2 linked regions of the Rhizobium sp. SSA_523 genome follow. The protein of the gene in region 1 interacts with the protein of each later gene in a pairwise test. Links are inferred from orthologs where the notes say so. Each region holds a gene or a part of one and is shown on either strand. Other genes may lie near its edges.

What was found.
Region 2: the proteins of QTJ18_RS15390 (region 1) and QTJ18_RS20725 interact in binary tests that used the Escherichia coli proteins (3 or more experiments, as listed by UniProt). The link is inferred for Rhizobium sp. SSA_523 from one-to-one orthologs.

What each region holds. Positions count from the first base shown.
Region 1 is NZ_CP129382.1:1,444,933-1,449,557, forward strand. The notes cover bases 1,633-4,625. They hold QTJ18_RS15390 (peptidoglycan D,D-transpeptidase FtsI family protein), read right to left. Parts: upstream 4,006-4,625; coding sequence 2,260-4,005; downstream 1,633-2,259. Other genes in these bases: QTJ18_RS15385 (UDP-N-acetylmuramoyl-L-alanyl-D-glutamate--2,6-diaminopimelate ligase), read right to left, coding at 1,633-2,074; ftsL (cell division protein FtsL), read right to left, coding at 4,005-4,475; rsmH (16S rRNA (cytosine(1402)-N(4))-methyltransferase RsmH), read right to left, coding at 4,479-4,625. Also shown: QTJ18_RS15380 (UDP-N-acetylmuramoylalanyl-D-glutamyl-2,6-diaminopimelate--D-alanyl-D-alanine ligase), read right to left, coding at 1-617; more of QTJ18_RS15385, read right to left, coding at 614-1,632. UniProt on the Escherichia coli protein: Essential cell division protein that catalyzes cross-linking of the peptidoglycan cell wall at the division septum. Required for localization of FtsN.
Region 2 is NZ_CP129382.1:2,590,466-2,594,090, forward strand. Bases 1-2,809 are described here. They hold QTJ18_RS20725 (biosynthetic peptidoglycan transglycosylase), read right to left. Parts: upstream 1,825-2,809; coding sequence 1,177-1,824; downstream 1-1,176. Other genes in these bases: rpmF (50S ribosomal protein L32), read right to left, coding at 119-304; QTJ18_RS20720 (glutathione S-transferase family protein), read right to left, coding at 456-1,103; QTJ18_RS20730 (polyprenyl synthetase family protein), read left to right, coding at 2,056-2,809. Outside these bases: more of QTJ18_RS20730, read left to right, coding at 2,810-2,973; QTJ18_RS20735 (LysE family translocator), read left to right, coding at 3,173-3,625. UniProt on the Escherichia coli protein: Peptidoglycan polymerase that catalyzes glycan chain elongation from lipid-linked precursors. May play a role in peptidoglycan assembly during cell division in collaboration with other cell division proteins.

The DNA.
Region 1 (4,625 bases):
GCGATCTCTTCCAGGCTCTTGAAATTGCCGAGATGCGCCGGCGCGATCGTGGTGATGATCGCCACATGCGGGCGCACCATCTTCACCAGCGGGCGGATTTCATTGGCGTGGTTCATGCCGATTTCGAACACGCCGAACTGGGTATCCGCCGGCATGCGGGCAAGCGTCAGCGGCACGCCCCAGTGATTGTTGAAGGATGCGACCGCGGAATGCACTTTGCCGGAGGGCGCCAGAAGATGGCGCAGCATTTCCTTGGTCGTCGTCTTGCCGACAGAACCGGTCACCGCCACGATCTGGGCGCGCGAGCGCTGGCGCGCTGCCACCGCCAGCCGGCCAAGCGCCACCAGCACGTCTTCCACCACGATCATCGGGATTGTGAGCCGCCCGAGGGCCGGCAGCTTCGCCTCGCTGACAACCAGCAGCGCCGCGCCATTGGCCACCGCCATGGTCGCGTAATCATGCCCGTCCGTCCGCTCGCCCTTGATGGCAAAGAAGGCCTCGCCTTGCGTCAGCGAACGGCTGTCGATCGACAGTCCCGTCACGCCCTCCGGCATGGCGCCGAGCGGACGTCCGCCCATCACCGCCACCATGTCGGCACTCGTCCACAAAAAGCTCACGGCGTCATTTCCTCCAATGCCTTACGCACTTCGGCATGATCGGAGAACGGCAGAACCGTTGCCCCGACCGTCTGCCCCTCCTCATGCCCCTTGCCGGCGACGATCAGCGTATCGCCCGCCTTGAGCAGGCGCACCGCATGGCGGATCGCCTCGGCCCTGTCGCCGATCTCCGTGGCATTCGGTGCGGCGGCCATGATCTCGGCCCGGATTTGCTTCGGATCCTCCGAACGCGGATTGTCGTCCGTCACGATCACGACATCGGCAAGTCTTGTGGCGATCTCGCCCATGATCGGCCGCTTGCCCTTGTCGCGGTCGCCGCCGCAGCCGAAGACCGTGACGACGCGACCGGTGGTAAAGGGCCGCACCGAGTTCAGGACATTTTCCAGCGCATCGGGCTTGTGGGCGTAATCGACATAGACCAAGGCCCCATCGCGCGTCTGTCCGACGAGTTCGAGACGGCCAGACGCACCGGTCAGCGTCTCCAGCGCGGCAAGCGCGACATCGGCTCCGACACCGGTCGCAATCGCAAGGCCGGCGGAAACCAGCGCATTGGCCACCTGGAAATCGCCCGCCAGCGGAATGTTCACTTCAAAGATCCGGCCGTCGTGGTGAACCTCGATCGTCTGCTTGTGACGGAAATGCTCCACCCGTTTCAGGGACAGGAAGGTTCCGGCGCGTCCGACCGTGCAGATCTCCAGCCCGGCGGCCTTGGCCGCGGCAATCGCCTTTTGCGACCAGGCATCATCGGCAAAGATCACCGCCGGTCGCCCGGATGGCAGCAGAGTGTCGAACAGCCGCATCTTCGCCGCCATGTAGTCGTCCATGGTCGGGTGGTAATCCATGTGGTCGCGGCCGAGATTGGTGAAGGCGGCGGCGGCGAGCGTCACGCCGTCGAGCCGGCTCTGGTCCAGCCCGTGGCTGGAGGCCTCCATCGCGGCATGGGTGACGCCCTCTGCGGCCAGTTCCGCCAGAAGTTTGTGCAGCGCAACCGGATCGGGCGTCGTCAGGGAACCGTAATCGGAGCGTGACGGCGAGATGACGCCGGTCGTGCCGATCTGCGCCGCCGAAAGGCCGGCCTTGGCCCAGATCTGCCGCGTGAAGGAGGCGACTGATGTCTTGCCGGCCGTGCCGGTAACGGCCACCATGGTGGCCGGTTGGCCGCCATACAGGCGGCTCGCCGCAAGCGCCAGGAAGCGCCGGGGATTGGAAACCCGCAGCACCGGAACCGGGGCTTCGACCGGATGGCCGGCCACGATGGCGACGGCGCCGTTGGCCACCGCATCGCGGCTGTAGCTCGCCCCGTCGCCCCTGGTTCCGGCAATCGCCACGAACAGCATGCCCGGCTTGATCTGCCGGCTATCGGCCGAAAGGCCGGTCACGGCAAGGTCACCGACCTGTGTCGCCAATTGGTCGTCGATCTCCGGGAAATCCCCGCCGGAGAGATATTTCAAGTTCATAGGCACCCTCTCTCGCGCTGCGGCCTTGAAGCATGTCGCGCAAGAGCGTCTTGCGGTTTTGCGGTCACGACAGGCTTCAAAAACATAAGGTCAAAGCGTGGCAAGCCAATCTCAAGATCGCGACACGCTTCAGTGGTTCAGTCCCCTCACCACGGCCGCGAATCGTCGGGTCCATTCATTATGACCTAATAGGACACAAGCATGGCGGAGCCGTTTTCCCCGAAGCGCGGTTTTACACCGAGAATCGCGGCCGAACGGGAAATGATCTCCTTGACCATCGGCGCGGCACTATTGCCGGCGAGCACCGCCCGGTCTGTTTCGCTGCGCGGATCGTCGATAAAGGTCAGCACCACGTATTTCGGCTTGTAGATCGGGAAAGCCGCCAGGAAGGCGTTGAAATTGTGGTCGTGATTGTAGCGGCCGTTGATGACCTTGTCGGCGGTGCCGGTCTTGCCGCCGACATCGAAGCCGGCCACGCGGGCATTCTTGCCGGAACCGTTGACGCCGTTCCAGTCGAACAGCCAGCGCATCTCCGAACTCGTCGTCGGCTTGATCACCTGGCTTGCCACCGCATCGGCCTGGTCCTGGGCGCGCGGCAGGAAGGTCGGCTGGATCAACAGGCCGCCATTGACCAGCGCGGCACCGGCGACGGCCGTTTGCAGCGGGGTGGTGGAGACGCCGTGGCCGAAGGAGATCGTGATCGAGTTGATCTTCTTCCACTCGCGCGGCTGGCTCGGCATGGCCACTTCCGGCAGTTCCGTGTCCATCCGCGTCAGCAGCCCGAGCTTGGAGAGGAAGGCCTTGTGTCCGTCAATGCCGACGACGTCGGCCATCTTGGCCGTGCCGATATTGGACGAGTACTGGAAGACCTCCGGCACGGTCAGGAAGCGGCCCTTGCCGTGAAAGTCCTTGATGGTGAAGCCGCCGATGCGGATCGGATAGCGGGCATCGAAGCTGTCGCCCATCCTCACCTTGCCACTGTCAAGCGCCATGGCCAGCGTGAAGGACTTGAAGGTGGAGCCCATCTCGAACGTACCGTTCGACATCCGGTTCAACCAGCCTTCCTCGCCGCCGGCAGCCGGATCATTGGGATCGAAATCCGGAACGGAGGACATGGCCAGAACTTCGCCGGTCGTGGCATCCAGCACCACGCCGCCGGCGCCCTTCGCCTTGAACTTGGTGATATTGGCCATCAGCACCTCGCGCAGGATGGCCTGAACGCGCAGGTCGATCGACAGCTTCACCGGCTCCATCGGCTGGTTGCTGGTCATGCCGACCGCCGCAAGATCGGCAAGGCCCTGGCTGTCGATGTAGCGTTCCATGCCGGCGACGCCGCGATTGTCGATATTGACGTAACCGACGATATGCGCGGCTGTCGGCCCACCGGGATAGAAGCGGCGCTTCTCCGGACGGAAACCGATGCCGGGAATGCCAAGCGCCAGGATTTCGCTCTGCTGCTTGGGTGTCAGCTGGCGTCTCAACCACTGGAAGCGCGAACTGGAGCGCAGTTTGCCGTAGATCTGCTTGGAATCGAGGTCGGGCAGGACAATTCGCAGTTTCTCGATGACTTCGTCCGCATCGACGATCTTGTGCGGCTCCGCAAACAGCGAAACCGTGCGGATATCCGTCGCCAGCACGGCGCCGTTGCGATCGAGGATATCGGGGCGCGAGGCCATGAGCCGGTCGGCCGGCATGATGCTCGACGTCATTTCGGGTTCGCGCAGGGCCAGATAGCTCAGCCGCGCGCCGATGACGCCGTAGAAGACGACGAAGGCGCCCATGATCAGGCCGATGCGCATTCGCGCCTGCCCCGTCCGGCGCTTGCGCGACCCCTCGAAACGCGCTCCTCCCGACATAGACCGTGTGCCACGGCCGCCGGCGGAAAAATGCGCCCTGCTCTTCAGCACCATGATTCGCGATAGAAAGGCCATCAGTCTTCCACCGATCCTGTTGAAATGACGTCGATCGAAGAAGCCCCTCGGGGCAGCGGGATCGGAACCGCGGCGGTCGTCTTGCTCGCCTTGACCTTATCGACGGCGCGGATGGCGGCGCGCACTTCCGGATCGGCGCCGGCGATCAGTTCCTCGATCGTCGTCTCCGGCTGCGGCAGCAGCGATTTGGGCATGGGCAATTCGGTCGGCATGGCAAGCTGCGTCGGTTCGGTCGGCACCAGGTTGAGCTCCGACTGATAGACGGCGATGAGGCGATGCAGGCGGTTGGGCTGCGTCAGCAGCGCCCAGTCTGCCTTGAGCAGGTCGATCGTGTCCCGCTCCAGCTTGATCTCGGTCTCCAGCCGATGCACTTCCTCGAGCTTGAGGTCGGCTTTGTGCTTGATCGTATAGGTCACGAGCGCCGTGGCCGTCATGACACCGATCAGCACCAAATCGAAGGTTCGAAACATGGATCAGGCTCCCAACTTGTCGATGCTGGCGAGATCGGGAAGATCGAAGATCGACAGATCGACCGGCCTTGGCGGCGTATCCGTGCGGAAGGCTGCCCGCAATTTGGCAGAGCGGGCACGCGGGTTGATATCCGCCTCGGCGGCGCTGGC
Region 2 (3,625 bases), 1.1 Mb from region 1 along the record:
CAAGCTTCAGGCTCCAGGCTTTTTGACGGCTCTGTCTTCAGACCTGCCATTCAATGGGCAAGAAAAAAGGCCGGTCATAATGCCGGCCTTTTTCATGCGTCAGACCTTGAAACAAGGATTATGCGCTTTCCTTCGGCGTCAGAACCTGGCGGCCGCGATACATGCCCGTCTTCAGGTCGATGTGGTGCGGACGGCGCAGTTCGCCGGAATTCTTGTCTTCGACATAGGTCGGGGTCTTCAGCGCGTCAGCGGAGCGGCGCATACCGCGCTTCGACGGGCTCACTTTTCTCTTCGGTACTGCCATTTTCGTTACTCCAAATAAGCGTGCAAAGCGCAATCCGCGGTCGGCTTCGACCGTACAGGACCTAGCCTCGATCTCGGAAATTGGGCCGGCTTATACATGGCAAGAAGGGCTTTGACCAGTCCCCGGCGGGATTTTTTAAAGCCGCAAGCCCTCACGCCTCATCTGCCGGCACGACCCAGCTTTCCGCAAGGGCCGCCTCGCGCCATTTAATCCAGGCCGGATGGGACTGGACGGCCTGCATATAGTCCAGGGCATCCGCATCGAGCTCGAAATCATAGACGTCGAGCCGGTTGACGACAGGGGCATACATGGCATCCGCGGCCGAGAAGGTGCCGAACAGGAAGGGTCCGCCCGACCTTTGCCGCATGGTGCGCCAGATCTGCGTGATCCGGCCGATATCGGCCGTGACGTCGGCGCCAACGTCGATCTTCTTCTTCTGGCGCCGGATATTCATCGGGCAGGCGCCTCTCAGGGCGCGAAAACCGGCGAGCATCTCCATGCTTATGGAGCGCGCCAGCGCCCTGTCGGCCGGATCATAGGGCCAGATACCCGCCTCGGGATAAAGTTCCGCCACATATTCAATGATCGCGAGAGATTCCCAGATCTGCAGGGACCCGTGGTGCAAGACTGGTACCTTGCCCGTGGGTGAGAATTCGCGAAAGCGCACATTGCCGCCGGTATCGTCAAACGGCGTCAGCACCTCCTCGAAATCGATGCCTGCCGCCGTCATGGCAAGCCAGGGCCGCATCGACCACGAGGAATAATTCTTGTTGGCGATATAGAGAACGAGCCCGTCCATTGCATTTGTCCCCGATCATTTCGCCTCGAGACTACGGATATGCCGGGCATCGCGCCAACGACAAATTCTGACGTCACCCATAAACGCATCTGATATATTCACCCGAGCCGCGGGCACGCCGCTCCACGACGCTTGCCAATCGCTGCATGCCTCTGCTGGGCCGGCTGGCGACACGATCGATCGGGTTGGGAAGCGAGACCGCCAAAAGGGCTGCCTGGCGCCGGTTTAGCTTTTTCGCCGAGGTCTTGAAGTGGTGCTGGGCGGCGGCCTCGATACCGTAGATCTGCGGCCCCCATTCGGCGATATTGAGATAGATCTCCATGGTCCGGCGTTTCGACCAGACGAGATCTGCCCACAGGGCAAGCGGAAGTTCCAGGGCCTTGCGCAGGAAGGAGCGGCCGTTCCAGAGGAAGAGATTCTTGACGGTCTGCATCGGGATCGTGCTCGCGCCGCGTGTCGCCTCACCCTCCAATGCATCCTGGACAACGCCGCGCATCTGCACCCAGTCCACCCCGCCATGGACGCAGAACTGCCCATCCTCCGACATCATCACCGACTGGACCAAGACAGGCGCGATGTCGTCAAGGGCCACCCAGCGCCGCTCATAGCCCTGGAAGCCCGCCAGATCGGCCACCATCAGCGTCGAGACCGGCCGGACGAAAGGCAGGGCATAGAGAAGAACCAGCGCATAGGGCAGCAGCAGGAGCACGCCCAGGACCATGGCGAGGCGCTTTGCAATGCCGAGGGCGGTCGTCCGGCGCTGCCGTGTCGGCAAGGCGTTCTCCTCTTCGGCTTCATGCTCCGGTGTATCGCTCAACTCTTCCACTCGTCCTTGCTGGTTCTCTGCGGTATAACCGGCTGCAGCCGGCAAAACCAGCCCGACCCGGCCCGCCCTCCGGCATTTCGGCAAAACGGCGTTGCCAGATGCCAGGCGGCGTGCCAATGAACCCTCATGCTGCACGATGATCACCATACCTTCGAGGACCATTTGCGCGAAAGCGCGGCGAGAACGGAAGCGCTGATGTCGGCCCTGCTCGGTCCGTCAGCCTTGCCGGATGAAATTGCGCGGCCGGAGCCGCTGGTGGCCGCCATGCGCTACGGAACATTGAATGGCGGCAAGCGGTTGCGGCCATTCCTGGTGCAGGAAGCGGCCGCCTTGTTCGAAGGTCCGGCCGCTGCCGCCGCGCGGGTCGGTGCCGCACTGGAATGCCTGCACAGCTATTCTCTCATCCATGACGATCTGCCGGCGATGGACGATGACGATTTGCGACGCGGCAAGCCGACGGTCCATAAAGTCTTTCCTGAGGCAACGGCAATCCTCGCCGGCGACAGCCTGCTGACCTATGCCTTCGACATCATCAGCGCGCCGGAGACCGATCTTCCCGATGATCGGAAAGTGCAACTGGTCCTGGCTCTGGCGCGGGCCGCCGGGCTTGGCGGAATGGCCGGGGGGCAGGCGCTGGATCTGGCTGCCGAAAGCGAAACCCCCGGCGAAGCGGATATCTCGACCCTGCAGGCCATGAAGACCGGCGCATTGCTGCGCTTTGCCTGCGAAGCGGGTCCGATCATCGCCGGCGCGTCCAGCGAGGACCGGCTGCGGCTGCGCCGTTTTGGCGAGATCATCGGCCTTGCCTTCCAGCTCGCTGATGACGTGCTCGACGTCACTTCCGACGCAAAGACCATGGGCAAGGCGACCGGAAAGGATGCCGGTCGCGGGAAGGCGACCCTCGTGGCCCTGCACGGACTGGACTGGGCGGAGAAGCGGCTGGATGCGCTGGTTGCCGAGGCCATTGCCTCCCTGGCGCCCTATGCGGAGCGGGCGGGAATGCTGATTGCCACTGCCCGCTACGTGGCCAACCGCAAGCATTGAGTGTCCGGATGCCGGTGCGTCCGCAGCGATGCGCCGGCAGGCCGAGGAGGATCGCGCCGCGGAACCTCTGCGCCACAGGGAGCAGCGGCGCAGAACGGATCATCATCACGCAAACTGCTGGAAACCATCAAAACTCTGCGCGTGTCGGGCGGGCAAGGCTGACCTATGATCGCCACCATCTCCAGCTGGAAAGACATGCATGTCCGAACTGATGCAGAACCTGCCGCAAGTCGCAGCGGCCTATGTCCTTTATCTGGTGGCCGTCATCAGTCCCGGACCGGCGATCATCGCCATCATCTCGACCGCCTTGGGCGAAGGTCGCCGACGCGGTCTCGTCATCGCGCTCGGCATCTTTGCCGGCTCCTTCACCTGGGCCATGGCCGCCGCCCTGGGCATGGCCGCGCTCTTGACCCGTTATGCCGGGATACTGGAGATCTTGAAGATCGCCGGCGGCCTCTATCTGCTCTATCTCGCCTATAAGGCCTGCCGTGGCGCCCTGCGCGCCGGTGACGATCAACCGGAGCTTCCGGTCGCCAAACGCCATGTCAGCCTCGGCCGCACATTCCTCACCGGCTATGCCATCCACCTGACCAATCCGAAAGCCGTTTTTGCCTGGGTCGCCATCATTTCGCTCGGCCTGCCGGCCGGAGCG